DNA from 2 places in the Priestia sp. HNGD-A6 genome. Region 2 is predicted to be linked to the other one. Evidence: riboswitches for the same ligand, from Rfam matches in the RefSeq annotation. Region 2 holds a riboswitch; the other holds the start of a gene.

Region 1 (8,043 bases), 2.2 Mb from region 2:
TCTTCACGACCCGGTGTTTTTAAGTTAAATTTACGGATTGCAAAGCGGAAACCGAAGTAGTAGATAACTGCTAGAACTAAACCTACTGGAATAACTAGCCACCATGCTGTGCGGTTTTGCATAACTCCAAATAGAACGTAATCGATAACCCCACCTGAGAATGTCATACCGATTTTAACATTTAATAATTGCATAACCATAAACGACAAACCAGCAAATACTGCGTGAATCGCAAATAATACTGGTGCTACGAATAAGAACGAGAACTCAAGCGGCTCTGTAATACCCGTTAAGAAAGATGTTAAAGCAGCTGAACCCATGATACCAGCTACATATTTTTTGTTTTCAGGACGCGCTTCGTGATAAATCGCAAGAGCGGCTGCTGGCAATCCGAACATCATGAACGGGAATTTACCAACTTGGAATGTTCCTGCTGTTAAAGGCACGCCATCTGCTAATTGAGCAAAGAAAATCTTTTGGTCACCATGAATATGTTGACCTGCTTTATTGACATAATCACCAAACTCAAACCAGAACGGAGAGTAGAAGATGTGATGAAGTCCAAATGGAATTAATGAACGTTCAATTAATCCAAATACAAACGCTGATAAAGTTGGGTTTGCATCAATCATGTTGGTAGAGAAAGCATTTAATCCGCTTTGAATTGGCGGCCAAATGAAAATCATAATAACACCTAAAAGAATTGAAAATACCCCAGTAATAATTGGTACAAATCGTTTTCCTGCAAAGAACCCTAAGTAAGATGGTAATTCAATATTGAAATAACGATTATACATGGATGAAGCTAAAATACCTACTATGATACCCCCGAATACACCCGTAGCTAACGTAGGAATTCCTAAGATGCTAGTGTAAGCTGGATTAGCACCCATTTTGTCAGGATCTAGTTGTCCTGTAGCAACTAAGATTGTGCTCATCGTTTTGTTCATAATTAAGTAACCTACGATTGCAGCAATACCTGCTACACCGTCACCACCGGCTAAACCAACGGCAACACCAACGGCAAACAATAGCGATAAGTTGTCAAATACGATTTGACCCGCCTGCGACAAAACATTTGAAACTAATTGAACCCAGTCTGCACCAAGTGCCGGTACTGCATCCAACAATGTAGGGTTTTGAAGCGCTGTCCCTACTCCAAGTAAAATCCCTGCTGCCGGTAAAATCGCAACCGGTAGCATAAGCGCTTTTCCGACTTTTTGTAATACTCCAAAAAGTTTTTTAAACATGGCGCTTACCTCCTTTTATATATTTAGTGTGCAACAAGCTATTTATTTGATACGTGAATCATTAACGCGCTTTCATAAAACGCTTTCTTTAACTAGAAAACTCATTACATTTCCCGGTGTTATGAGGCGAAGTCTTCAATGATTGCGCTTTCTTATAACAAAAAAAGGCATGAGGAAAAAGAAACGACAAATGGATATACTCATCCAATTACACATCGCTTCATTTCTCACTCATGCCTGATCGTATCAGTAACACGTATTGAAATGATTTTATAAATCCGTTTTTGTTATAAGTCGCTGCAGATGCATCGTTAAGTAAACTGCTTCTGCTTCATACACAGGTAAATGTAACGCTTGCTGCATTACTTTTATCACTTTCCAAGACACATTGTAACACAGAGGATATTCTTCTTTCAATAGCAAAGCAATTTTTTTTGGCTCTTCTATTTTTTCCCCTGTTTTTACTCGATCAATGGCAAAATGCAAATGACGAATCAATCTCATATAGTGTACAGATTCTTTGTCTACCTGCAGATGAAGCGATTCTTCAATCACATTAATGATCGTTTGAATAAGCTGCGAGTCTTGATTCACTTCTAACAGGTTTTTTTCAGTCAGCGCACTATGGATATGAAGCGCGATAAAACCAATCTCTCCTACCGGAAGCTGCACGCCTATTTTACGACTAATGATCTCTACCACTTCAGATGCGATCGTATATTCCTCTGGATATAAGGCTTTTGTTTCAAGTAAAAATGGATTTTTAAGACCCATCCCCTGCTGAAAACGTTTTATCGCAAAGGCGATATGATCTGTCAATGAAATGTGTATATGCTCATTCAAAGGGATATTAACGCGTTTTTGAATATGCGTTACAATATCATTCATCATTTCAATTACATCTTCATCCACCTGAGCTAAAAGCTGCTTGTACTGTTCTTGCTCTTCTTCACTCTTTAGCAAAAACATTTTTTCCACGGCTTTTGCATCGATTTCATCGCCTTTTTTCTTGTTGAACCCTATTCCTTTCCCAATTAGCACAACTTCATCATAGGTAAGGTGTTTAGCAATTAATACATTATTATTAAGTACCTTTTCTACAAAAAAGGACTCTTTCACGAATCCTTCACTCCCCTGTTTCGGCTTTCTATTATTTGCTTTCCTATCTTACAAATAATACGCATAACCGTCAATTCATTTTTCTTTGTTTCAAATATTATTGAACTAAACTATTTGAGTTACGTATTATCTTAGTAGTTCTTCGCTGGAAACGCAACGTCTTTTTTACTCGTCCCATAACAATTTTTCATAATAAAATGTTGAAGCATAACGCTCAGAATGAATATACCCGCTTGTAAAAGCGTAAAAAGAACAAGTGAAGTGGTAATAGATACCAGTAAAATCCCATAGTGAATTAGTAAAATATCTACTATACGCAGCCCCGCTATAATGATCCCAGCTCCAATAAAAAATTCTTTGACTACACTCCAAACGAGGAGAATCGTAACAATACAAACATAAATCATCGTTGCATTTACGGAATCATGAGTAGCCGACGCAAACCATCCCGTATAAAACCAATTATTATGAAAGTATGCTAGCAGCAGAAACATAATAGTAGAAGTAATGGCGAGCATTCCCAGAAAAAATGTAGCGTAATGCACAAATGTCATATACCGTTCTGTTAGCCATACATACCAAATCTTTGAAATACTAAAGCCTATAGTCATTAAAACGCCTGTATAAATTGTTTTCCACCAGTGATGTGTATAGATATCCCAGTGTAAAAATAATTCTTCAATCCCCATAAACATAGCCGAAATGATTAAAATATAGCGAAATTTTAATTGATAAGCAGCTACCACCATAGCCATGATTGGAAAAGCAAACGTTTGAGAAGTTAAGGACCCAAACAAATTATCAAAATATTCATTGGTCATAAAATCAGGATCGTACTCGTAACTTTCAAACAACACAAATACAACATACTCTAGTACATAAGCCATTCCAATGATAAAAAAAAGCAAAACGACTAGCTTTTTATCTTTTTTACGTATGAATACTGTAAGCAAAACGGCTGCGCTGATAATAATCAATGCAAAAAAAGCAGTATAATGAGGCATAGACGTCTCCCTTTTACGACCTAATTATTACTTAGAGTAAGACGTTTTAGCTAAATTATACATAGCTAGCTGCTATTCAAAAGAGATTGAGACATACTACATCAATCCAATCTAAAGGCGAACAAATCGGATACATGAGATAGTATGGATCGCTTGCTGCACTGCAGGTGATTTCCCTGCAAGGCTTCGCTTTCCCTACAGGAGCCTTCGCCCTGCTCTCCACTCAACAGTTAGAAGCCTACATACAGGAAACCTACGTTGTAATGTAACCCTAACCATGAAAAAATCCGAACGATTCATCGTTCGGATCTTCTTTCAACTACCATACTTTTGTTTCAGCCTCTTTTAACTCACAAAAACTGGAACGTCCTCTATTATCCTTCAATCATTTTTGAAAGGTTAGCCATTTCGATAGCTGATGCTGCAGCTTCCCATCCTTTGTTTCCTGCTTTTGTTCCTGCACGTTCAATTGCTTGCTCAATTGTTTCAGTTGTTAATACACCAAAGATAATTGGTACGCCTGTTTGTAAGCTTTGAGATGCAACGCCTTTTGCTACTTCATTACATACAAAATCAAAGTGGGGAGTAGCTCCTCGAATAACCGTTCCTAGCGTAATAACCGCGTCATATTTTTTAGATTCAGCTAATTTTTTAGCGATTAATGGAATTTCATAAGCGCCCGGTACCCAAGCCACGTCTACATCTTCATCAGCTACGCCGTGACGTTTAAGCGCATCTTCTGCTCCACTAAGTAAACGCCCTGTAATAAATTCATTAAAACGCCCTACCACGATTCCGATTTTTAATCCTGTGCCAACTAAATTTCCTTCATATAAATGATTCATCTCTTGTTCCTCCTGCTAGTAGTAATATATAGTTATTTACATTTCTTTTCATGAATTAGCTTCATTTGTTAAAACGAAAAAAAGTGTAAACTTATAAATGTAATAAATGACCTAGTTTTTTAGCTTTGGTATCTAAGTATTTTTTATTGGCATCCACTGCCGGCATTTGAAGAGGCACTCTCTCTACCACTTCAAGGTCGTAGCCTTTTAGCCCAGTAATTTTGCGAGGATTGTTCGTTAAAAGCTTCATTTGTTTGACTCCAAGGTCCTTTAAGATTTGAGCACCGATTCCATACTCTCGTAAATCCGCAGCAAACCCGAGTTTTTCATTCGCTTCTACGGTATCGTATCCTTCTTCCTGCAGCTTATATGCTCTTAGCTTATTTAATAAGCCAATACCTCTGCCCTCTTGACGCATATACAGCAGAATGCCGCGTCCTTCTTCTTCAATTTGCGTAAGAGCTGCGTGAAGCTGAGGACCGCAGTCACAGCGCTCAGAGCCAAACACATCTCCAGTCAAGCACTCGGAGTGAACCCGCACGAGAACGGGGCTATTATGATCAATATCACCCTTGATAAGAGCCACATGTTCTTTATTATCAAGTTTATTTGTATATCCTACAGCCTTAAAATCACCAAATGCCGTAGGTAAGCTTACTTCTACTTCACGGCTAATCAGCTGGTCATGTTTACGGCGGTAGGCAATCAAATCTTTTATTGTAATCATTTTTAAATCAAATTGCTCTGCAATCTTTGTTAAATCCGGTACGCGTGCCATTGTTCCATCTTCATTCATGATTTCACAAATAACACCCGCAGGCTTTCCTCCTGCTAACACGGCTAAATCAACAGCGGCCTCTGTATGACCCGCACGCTGCAGAACGCCCCCGTCTTTTGCAATCAACGGAAAAATGTGTCCTGGTCGTTGGAAATCACTTGCTACCGTTGCTTCACTTACAAGAGCCATAACGGTAGCAGAACGTTCGTACGCACTGATACCTGTTGTACTTGAAATATGATCAATACTTACTGTAAATGCTGTTCCATGTACATCCGTATTGTTCACTACCATCGGGTGAAGATTCAATTTATGCGCAATTTCTTCATTAACAGGTGTACAAATTAATCCTCTTCCATGAGTAGCCATAAAGTTAATAACCTCAGGCGTCGTTTTTTCGGCTAATGCAATAAAATCTCCTTCATTTTCTCGATCTTCATCGTCGCATACAATAACCACTTTTCCCTTTTTTAACTCTTCAATGGCTTCTTCTACTTTATGAAACATCGCTTTCACCTCACTGTTAATTTGTAAAACCATGCTGCTGCAACAAATCCTTCATATTACCTGAACGATTCGAGGCGCCAGGAGTTGACTTGTTCGTCATCATTTGATGCATATATTTAGCTAACATGTCGCATTCAATATTCACCTTGTCTCCTCGCTGTTTGTCTCCTACGACTGTGTGAAGCACCGTATGAGGAATAAGAGAAATAGTAAATGATTGGTTGCTGACATCAAAAATAGTAAGACTTGTTCCGTCTACAGAAACAGATCCTTTTAACATCATAAATTCACGAAGTTCAGGGTCGACTTGAATTTCATAATAAAAGGCATTTCCTTTACGTGCTTTGCTTACAATGGTTCCAATTCCATCAACGTGTCCGCTGACGAAATGCCCTCCAAACCGGCCATTTGCAGCCATCGCCCGTTCTAAGTTAACACGTGATCCAACGGTTAGAAGCTGCAGGGTACTTGCTTTAATCGTCTCCGGCATGACGTCGACCGTAAATTCATTTTGAGAGTATGCCGTTACGGTTAAACAAACTCCGTTAACTGAAATACTGTCCCCTAAGTTCACATCTCCTAACACGGTCTTCGCATCAATCGTAAGAACAATTGCTTCTGTAGCCTTTTGAATACGTTTTATTTTTCCAATTTCTTCAATAATACCTGTGAACATTTTCTTCACCTGCTTTGGCGCTATTCCAACCTCTTATGCCGTTTTGAAATAGCAGCTGCTTTTTTTTCATATTTATCTTTCCCCCAACCACTGAAAATAAAAAAGCCCCTTGAACAAATGTCCAAGGGGTCGGCTGAGCTGAATCAGTTTTATCTATGCAAAATTCCGCTAATTGTATACGAAATAAACAGTTATATTTTGTGTACAAAAACAAGGGTAGCTTTAAAAAAGGCAAACCTGTCCCTTATTAATACAACACAAAAAAACAACTGTGCTTCCTGATCCTTCTCCCATCCAGACTTTTACTGTCGGCTCTAGATTTTAACTAGATCCACCGCTAACATACATCGTATGAAAACGGGTCACGGGCTTAAAAGCATATGCTTTATCACCGCCGGTTGGGACTTACACCCGACCCCGAAGGATAATATATTCGACTGCTAGAGTCTTATTTGTTTTACATTATAGCAAAGTAAAATCGACTTGTCACATCATTTAACTTCGTTTTCTCACATCTGTTCTTTAAAATCTATCTTTTAGCTTATTTTTTCTTTTTTAATACATAGCATCCATACAAAAGCTAGTCCAATATAGCCAAATATCGGATACAAAAACTCAAGAAGCTGAGCATATCCAAATTGCCCGATAATAAAGCATGCCAAGATAATAAACGCAAAAGCTTGTTTGTCATTCAGGGGAAGAAATGATTGAAGCTGTTTAGCGATTCCAAATACATTTCCAATCAATGTAGTAAAAATCTCGCCTAACACAACTACCGTAAATAAAACATTCACCCACACTGAGATATTTTTAACAACGGCACTCATAGGAATATCAAGTTGAAATGAATAAGGCAAATTGGAAAGGGCAAGATGAGTAGAAACAAGCATAAACGTAAGTACACATCCTCCTATTACGGCCCCTTTTTTGATCACGCTCTTATCTTTCACGGAGCTTCCTAATGGAACTAAAACGGCCTGAGCCAAAGCTAGATTTAGGGAAATATATAAAAAGGGACTAACCGCCCACTTCCACTGTGTGACGAGCGTTAAGTCTGGCTTCGTTTGAATCAGTGAGAAATAGCTGACATTTGGCACAAAGATGATAAAAGCAAATGAAAGCATCATCGGCACAACAAGAGAATTAACCATTAAAATACCGTTAATTCCTCTTGCGATAAATATATAAGTTAAAACAATTGTACAAATCATCCCAACAGGAGGCCACAGCCCGAACTGTTCTTTTCCTATTGCCCCCGTACTCGCTAGCATGACTGAAGTTACTCCAAATAAAATGACGATCATTACACCGTTTACCGCTTTTCCAAGTACATCACCAAATAAATATGTATTAAGCTGTTGATAAGAAGAAGCCCCAATTGCGTGCGAAAGCAGCATCATTTTCGAACCTAGCCAAATAAAAAACAAGCCGCTGACCAAAATTCCAACCATTCCAAGTTCGCCGTACTGTGTAAAAAATTGAACAATTTCCTTGCCTGTTGCAAAACCGGCTCCTACAACGGTGCCTACATACGTAGCAGCAACCTGCAGCGTGAGTTTCCACCTTTTCATGCCCATCACCCTTCTACCCTTCATAGTTCACTATATGTAGAAACGGTTAAAAAAAGACGAGCCTTTTATATGTAAATCCTCGCCTCACCCGGTGCTGTTCCTTTTTCGTTTTTTTATTTCCTTCTTGTTTTTTTCATGAAAACCCTTTATCCCTTAACATAACGGCAGTTTTCAAACAAAATATACGGATATTTTCCCTTTAACTTTTAAATTTTCCTCAATATTTGCTGGAAATTCACAATTTACTGTTGTATAATTTCTAAAAATCAGATAAATTATTAAATAAGTATTCT
Region 2 (8,043 bases):
ACCATTGTGCAGGAAACAGAGGATGAAAAGCTAGGACTATCCATTGCTCGTGAACTTGCAGATCAAGCAAGTGTAGTTATTGTTCAAGATAAAGATTTCTATTGGCATTCCACACATCCTGATAAAGAAAATAAGAAAGCTATTTCGGCCATTGTTAAACAAAACGATCAGCTAAATCAAGTGGTTGAAAAAGGTAAAGTAATACGGGAAAAAATGTACATGACCACAAAGAAAGACACGAGTGATGAGCCTTTAATGTTTGTTGTCGGTGTACCTTTAATGAAAGATAATAAACCGACAGGCGGCGTTTATCTGTATCAATCTCTTTCTGAAATTGAAGAGCCCGCTCAATATACGACTAAGTTCATTTTATTGGCTGCAGGTATTGCTATTATTTTAACTACTATCTTTGCTTTTTTCTTATCCACTCGAATTACAGCACCTCTTAGAAAAATGAGGCAGGCGGCATTTGAAGTAACAAAAGGGAATTTTGATACAAAAGTACCTATTTTAACTCACGATGAAATTGGAGAGTTAGCGATTGCTTTTAATCAAATGGGCAGGCAGTTAAAGTTTAATCTCAATGCGCTCAATCAGGAAAAAGAACAGCTTTCAAGTATTTTAAGCAGTATGGCAGACGGTGTTATTACGTTTAGTAGAGACGGATCGATTTTAATTACCAATCCCCCAGCGGAGCATTTTCTTCAGACTTGGTATTACGAGCAGGATGTGAACAACCAGCAGGTGCCTGAGCTTCCAGCAAACGTCGTGCATTTGTTTCAAACGGTAGTAGAGACTGAAACGGAGCGAAGTGCAGAGTTGAAAATTCAAGGGAAAACGTGGGTCATTTTAATGTCACCGCTCTATAATCAAACGAAAATCCGCGGTGCTGTAGCTGTACTGCGAGACATGTCTGAAGAGCGTAAACTTGATAAATCAAGAAAAGATTTTATTGCAAACGTGTCTCATGAATTGCGTACACCTATTTCTATGCTTCAAGGTTATAGTGAAGCTATTATTGACGATATTGCAAGTACGGATGAAGAAAAGAAAGAAATTGCACAGGTGATTTATGATGAATCACTCCGTATGGGCCGGCTTGTAAATGAACTTTTAGATTTAGCGCGAATGGAAGCGGGACATGTGCAGCTTCACTTAGAATCTGTAGCAATGGTTGAATTTACAGAACGTGTTTTGCGCAAGTTTCAAGGGTTAGCTAAAGAAAAACATATTAAACTGTCTCTTAATGGAAAAATAGAAGATGAATTTGAAGCGATGATTGATTCAGACCGTATGGAACAAGTGCTGACAAACTTAATTGATAATGCCATTCGTCATACGGATGACTACGGAGAAGTAAAGCTGCATCTTGATAAAAGTCAATCCGAAATCCATCTTTCTGTTCAAGATACAGGAGCAGGGATTCCAAAAGAAGATCTTCCGTTTGTATTTGAGCGATTTTATAAAGCTGATAAAGCCAGAACGAGAGGAAAGTCAGGAACTGGTCTTGGGCTTGCGATCGCTAAAAATATCGTGGAGGCACATCAAGGGATTATTGCAGTTGAAAGTGAATTAAATGAAGGAACAACTTTCTTTATCAAACTGCCAAAGTAAACACATGCTAAATAACAGTTTGTCTTCGGCTGAAATAATAAGAATAGCAAAGAGATGTGATTCATTGGAGAATCACATCTCTTTATTTTTTCTATAAACAAGTCTAAAAGAGAAGGAATTGGCATATAGTATGTTTTGTGTGCAATGATCTACATAGGAGGTTCTTTCTTCATGATTGACGTGTTAAGAAGAATATTGGTTGTATTAGTGATGGGATTGTGTATAGGTCTTTTATTTTTGGGCGGGCAAATGGTAAAGGCAGAAGAGAAGCAGTGGGAGTGGCCGGTTGAAGGAGTCTTAACTGATATATTTGGTTCTCGTCACGCCAAACACTTTGGAATCGATATAGCAGCACCTGTTGGTACACAGGTGTATGCTGTTGCAAAAGGAGTGGTGAGCCGCTCTTATTATTCAAATACATACGGGCAAGTTGTTTTTATCAAACAAACGAATGGATACGAAACGGTCTATGCTCATCTAGAGAAACGACTTGTTGCAGAAGGAAATTCTGTATCCGCAGGTCAAAACATTGGATGGGTTGGCAATACAGGACGATCTTCAGGTGCACATTTGCATTTTGAAGTTCATCAAGGAAGTTGGAATCCGGATAAAACCAATGCGGTAAACCCACTCGCCAAATTGGACAAGCAAAAACTATCGGCATACGTAAAAAACGATTTAGCTGCCACGGTTTTTCAGCAGTTACATCAGGCTTCTGATAACTGTATTCTTATCCATCAAGGAGATACATTATCTGAACTTGCGGCCAAATATGAAGTCGATGTGGAGCAGCTAAGAAAGTGGAATCATTTAAAGAACACCGCTTTAAATGCAGGACAAGTGTTAAAAATAAGTCCATGAAAAAAGAGCCGCTAAGGCTCTTTTTTCAATGTCACAACTCAATGCGCTGTATGGTCACAATTTCGCTTGTTTGTTTTAATGAAGTGATGACAGAATCATCTAAAAGTTTATCAAACGTGAGCATCATAATGGCTTCTCCGCCTTTTTGCTTACGGCCCACTTGCATGGTAGCAATGTTAATACGTAAATCTCCAAGTACTTTCCCTACATTTCCAATAACTCCGGGCTGATCACTGTGACGGATATAAAGAAGATGTCCTTCCGGATAAAAATCAATATCAAACGAATCAATATTAACAATTCGAGGTCCATATCCTGCTATATAAGTGCCCGTAATGGTAAATGTACGCTGTTCGCCTGTTACTGTAACGTCAATTATATTAGAATATCCTTGCGTATCTTCCGATGTTTTTTCACCAAATGTAATTCCTCGTTCTTTGGCAATCATAGAAGCATTGACTTCGTTAACAGGTGAGTCAATACGATGGGTTAAAAAGCCTGATAACAAGCTCCGTGTAATATAAGTGGTTTCTAAATCCGTCACTGTACCTCCGTAGGAGATCGAGATATGCTGAACGGGTTCTCGCATGCATTGAGATAAAATAGCTCCCATTTGTTTAGTAAGGCTCGTAAACGGCTGAATTTTTTCAAAAACTTCTTTAGAAAGCGTTGGTAAATTAATGGATGAACTTACAGGATTACCTTCTAGAAAACGCAGAACGTCATGTGCCACGTCTTCAGCAACGTTAAGCTGGGCTTCTTTTGTAGAAGCTCCTAAATGGGGAGTTGTAATAACTTGATCAAAATGTAACAAAGGGTTATCAATCGGCGGTTCAACTTCAAATACGTCAATAGCTGCACCTTGAACATGGCCAATTTCTAAATAATGAACTAAGGCTTTTTCATCAATGATCCCGCCGCGTGCGCAGTTTAATAAAAATACACCCTTCTTTGTTTTTGCTAATGTTTCATGATTGAGCAATCCCTTGGTTTCTTTCGTAAGCGGAGTGTGTACGGTAATTACATCCGCTGCTGCTAGTAATTCATCCAGGGATAATAGTTCTACGCCTAGCTTTTCAGCTCGGGAAGAGGTTAAAAAAGGATCGTAAACGTGAACGCTCATGTTGAAGGCTTTTGCCCGTTTAGCAAGCTCTGAGCCAATTCGTCCAAATCCGATAATGCCCAGGTGTTTGCGATTAAGCTCTGTTCCAACAAATGCTGAGCGGTTCCATTCGCGCGCTTTGACTGAAGCATTTCCTTGGGTGATATGCCGAAACAAGCTAGCCATCATAGCAAATGTATGTTCCGCCGTTGAAATGGTATTTCCGTTCGGCGCGTTAATAACGACAACCCCTCGTTTGGTTGAGGCTTCAATATCAATATTATCGACACCTACTCCAGCGCGAGCAACAATTTTTAAATTCGGCATTTTTGCCAGCAAATCCTCTGTAACCGTCGTAGCACTCCGTACTAAAAGCGCATCGTACGTATGCAAATCATTCTCAACTTCTTCAACTTTTTTTCGCGTAAGATTCACATGAGGAGCTTCAAGTAGTGGAGCAAGACCTTCATTGCTAATTGAATCAGCTACTAATACGTTATACATGACGTGAACATCTCCCTTGGATTTTACTATCACCAAATATTTGATAATTTACCATGTTAAAAAAATTCTGTCAATTATATTTTTTAAACTTTACAATTAGTTATCAAATACACAATTGTAAACGTAAAATTGAAACTATAAATATGTCATAATGCTGTTGGTTATGCACTTATTTCCTTATTTTACATATAAAACAGTAATGAAGTTTATAAAAGACATCAATTTAATAGGAATTAAAAAACTTCTTTATTTACTTTTAATTCGAGATAACATATAATAAATTCATAATTAAATATTGGTCTATCTTCGGGGCAGGGTGAAATTCCCGACCGGCGGTAAAAAAACAAATTGTTTTGAGCCCGCGAGCTTATATGTAATACATACGAGCAGATTTGGTGAAATTCCAAAGCCGACAGTACAGTCTGGATGGGAGAAGGTGGAGGTTCAGCGTTCAAAACCTAATGTGATGAACGTTTATTAAATATGCCTGCCATGTCTCCTCTCAACGAATCATTTGTTGGGAGGTTTTTGCGTGGGGATATGAAGTTGAACCTTTCTTCTTTGAAGAGTGGATCACAAAGAAGGAGAGAGGCAAGATGCAACAAAGTAAGAAAACTCAAAAGCTGGTTATACTAGGAATGTTAAGCAGTATTGCTTACATTTTAATGATGATTAATTTTCCGATTCCTGGATTACCCCCGTTTTTAACAATTGATTTTAGCGAAATTCCTGCACTCGTAGCAGCACTTGTATTTGGACCTATGGCTGCTGTTATAGTAGAAGGAATAAAAAATTTATTGAATTATTTAATTCAAGGAAGTGCTACAGGGGTTCCGGTTGGTCAAGTGGCGAACTTTGTAGCTGGTTTACTGTTCATTCTTCCTGTATCATATATGTTCCGTCGATTTAAAACACCCAAAGGCGTAACGATAGGTTTGGTTACGGGTACGGTTGTAATGACGGTACTCATGGCTGTCTTAAATTATTATGTCTTTTTACCGGCGTATACAATCTTCTTACAATCGCCAGAAATGTCTAGTGAACAAGCGCGTCAATATATCGTTGCAGGTATTTTGCCGTTTAACTTAATAAAAGGAGCAGCAACAGGGGTTATTTTTGTCTTATTGTTTTCAAAAATGAAGCAATGGATCACGCGCCGCGTTGCTGTTTAATTCAATCGCTCTCCCGGGGAGAGCGATTTTTATATATAAAAAAACCTGCAGCATGTACTATACTACAGGTTTGTTCAATACTTATTCGAATTTATTAGCATCGCCTTCGAATTTTTCATCCGCTACGCGAATTGAATCCGTAGGGCAGCCTTCCATTGCATCCATCATATCATCTTCTAGATCTTCTGGAATTTCTACTACACCTTGGTTATCATCTAATGTTACGAATGCAATACCTTCATCATCATAATCATAAATGTCTGGTGCTGCTGCTCCGCAAGCGCCGCATGCGATGCAAGTATCTTTATCAACAATTGTATATTTTGGCATAACAAGACCTCCTGTAAAGTGTTCGAAAATTTCTTATTATATAATCTCTTCGCGAATCAAGAGTGAAATTTCTCCTTATTCATTGTAAAATGATTTATAAAACTTTTCAATAGAAAAGTCACTGAGAATGCTTATCAAATCAAGGTTTCTTCACTTATCCAAACGTTTTGATACATAAAGGAAAGAGCTAAAAAGCCTTTATCTCACATGCTATTGGTCACTTTTGGTACAATGAATGAGAAAGGAAGTTGACACCTTTGAATTATATTCAAGTTAGCATTTTATTTTGTATAAAACAGTTAAAAGGTGAGCGAACCGCCTATGGTATTTATCATTTATTAACAGGTAAAAAGTCAGCGCAAACAATTCAAGACGGAAAAATTTTTGGAATCTCTTTTCTTTTTCAGTCATTTCTTTACTTAGATAAACGGTCTTTTGAAACCTGCGTTGCATATTTAAAAGAACAGCAGTATATCGAAGAAACTGAAAATCAAAAGTATGTGATGACAGATAAGGGACGAACACGCCTTGAAGATGAACTGACGGCTCGGCCCTTTCATCCAGCTTTAGACGGATGGAAATTCGCAAGCAGTACTCAGTTATTTTTAGCAAGAATCACTTTGTTCATTCAGACCTTATCCAACCTACAGTATTTTCAAAAAGGGTTTTTACCCATCTCCAAAAATCCTGAGGTCATTCAATGGGTCAAAACGTATATTATGTCTCAAAAGCAAACGCGTCAAGAGTTAGCCGCCGAGCTATTCAAAGAGCTCCGAACGTGCTTGAAAGATTGTACGGAACGGGATGCGTCTCTTTTTGTTTTGCAACTGACTGGATACGAAAGAGTAGGCTTTACAAAAAATCAGTTAGCATATCAATATGAACTCGATGAGCATTATGTGCATATTCAACTTTTAGGGGTTATTCATCATATCATTGAAAAAGTGAGTCAAAATAATGAAAGCTTTCATGTACTTTCTTCTTTTTTGCATGATCTATATTTAGAATTGCCTTTGACAAGCTCGACGTTAAAAACGTATAGCTGGCTTCAAAAAGGAAAGGCGCTTGAAGAAATTGCTTATATAAGGCGTTTAAAAGAAAGTACAATTGAAGATCATATTGCAGAATTAGCTCTGTTTGTTCCATCTTTTTCAATCGATGCATACGTATCGCCTAAGCAGCAGGAAGAAATTATCTCGGCTTTTGAAAGTTTGCGTACAAATAAATTAAAGGCGATAAAGGAAGAAGTAAAAGACGACGTTACCTATTTTCAGATTCGTCTCGTATTAGCAAAACATTTTACCTGATACTAAAAAAAGTGGTGTTTGATGTGAAGATAGAACAACTTCTACAGAAACAATTTGGCTATAGCCAATTTCGACTAGGACAAAAAGAGATTATTCAAGATATTTTAACAGGTCATAATGTGTTAGCGGTTCTTCCTACAGGAACAGGGAAATCATTGTGCTATCAGCTCCCCGCTTATGTGTTGAACCGACCGGTGCTGATTGTATCTCCTTTAATTTCACTGATGGAAGATCAAGTTCAACAACTAAAGGCAAGTGGAGAAAAGAGAGTTATTGCCTTAAATAGTTTCCTACAACAAGAAGAAAAAAGACGGGCGCTAAAAGATTTAGCTTTTTATCGTTTTATTTATGCATCTCCTGAAATTTTGCAAAATGCTGTTGTGGTAGAAGCATTAAAACAGGCAAAGGTAGGCCTTTTCGTTGTGGACGAGGCGCACTGTATTTCTCAGTGGGGACATGATTTCCGTTTGGATTATCTTCAGTTAGGAGATATATGGAAGGAACTTGGCAGTCCGCTATGTCTGGCACTAACAGGAACTGCGACTAGGGAAGTAGTGGAAGATATTAAGCGCTACTTATCGCTGCCTGCTGTCAACGAGCACATCTATTCCATGAATCGAAGTAATATTGCGATGAAAGTTGATTTTGTTGCAAGTATTGAAGAGAAAAAAGAGAAGTTGCTGATGTATGTTAGTGAACTGCAAAGTCCAGGAATTATCTATTGTTCCAGCCGATCTTGGACAGAAGCATTAACACAGCTTCTAAAGGAAAATGGGATACAGCGAGTGCAGTATTACCATGGGGGAATGGAACCGAATGAAAGAATGCTTGTTCAACAGCAATTTTTAGAAAATCAGCTGGATATCATTTGCTGCACAAGTGCATTTGGAATGGGGGTTAATAAATCGAATGTTCGCTTTGTTATTCATTTTCATACACCTACGCAGCTAGAAGCATACGTACAGGAAATTGGAAGAAGTGGACGCGATCAGCAAAACAGTATTGCGATTTTGCTTTATGCTGAAGGAGACGATGATTTTGCTCATTCTTTACTTGAAATTGAGCTTCCTTCTTCAGATATCATCTTATACTGCCTGTCGTATTTACGAAATCATGATCAGGCCATTCCTTTAAAACAAGTAGAGTCTCATTT

The links. A riboswitch is a leader RNA that binds a small molecule or an ion and turns the genes downstream of it on or off. The one in region 2 is predicted to bind FMN.
Region 1: another riboswitch for FMN. It lies ahead of ribE (riboflavin synthase); the one in region 2 lies ahead of SCI76_RS18720 (ECF transporter S component).

Annotation. Positions count from the first base shown of each region.
Region 1 covers NZ_CP138621.1:1,490,063-1,498,105, forward strand. The annotation lists gene ptsG (glucose-specific PTS transporter subunit IIBC) at 1-1,250, opposite strand, end outside; gene glcT (glucose PTS transporter transcription antiterminator GlcT) at 1,521-2,369, opposite strand; gene SCI76_RS07615 (hypothetical protein) at 2,501-3,373, opposite strand; gene ribE (6,7-dimethyl-8-ribityllumazine synthase) at 3,748-4,218, opposite strand; gene SCI76_RS07625 (bifunctional 3,4-dihydroxy-2-butanone-4-phosphate synthase/GTP cyclohydrolase II) at 4,310-5,503, opposite strand; gene ribE (riboflavin synthase) at 5,520-6,179, opposite strand; FMN riboswitch at 6,458-6,608, opposite strand; gene SCI76_RS07635 (amino acid/polyamine transporter II) at 6,716-7,750, opposite strand.
Region 2 covers NZ_CP138621.1:3,655,091-3,663,133, forward strand. The annotation lists gene SCI76_RS18705 (ATP-binding protein) at 1-1,614, shown strand, start outside; gene SCI76_RS18710 (peptidoglycan DD-metalloendopeptidase family protein) at 1,786-2,475, shown strand; gene serA (phosphoglycerate dehydrogenase) at 2,507-4,081, opposite strand; FMN riboswitch at 4,380-4,523, shown strand; gene SCI76_RS18720 (ECF transporter S component) at 4,678-5,253, shown strand; gene SCI76_RS18725 (ferredoxin) at 5,335-5,583, opposite strand; gene SCI76_RS18730 (helix-turn-helix domain-containing protein) at 5,841-6,890, shown strand; gene SCI76_RS18735 (ATP-dependent DNA helicase RecQ) at 6,914-8,043, shown strand, end outside.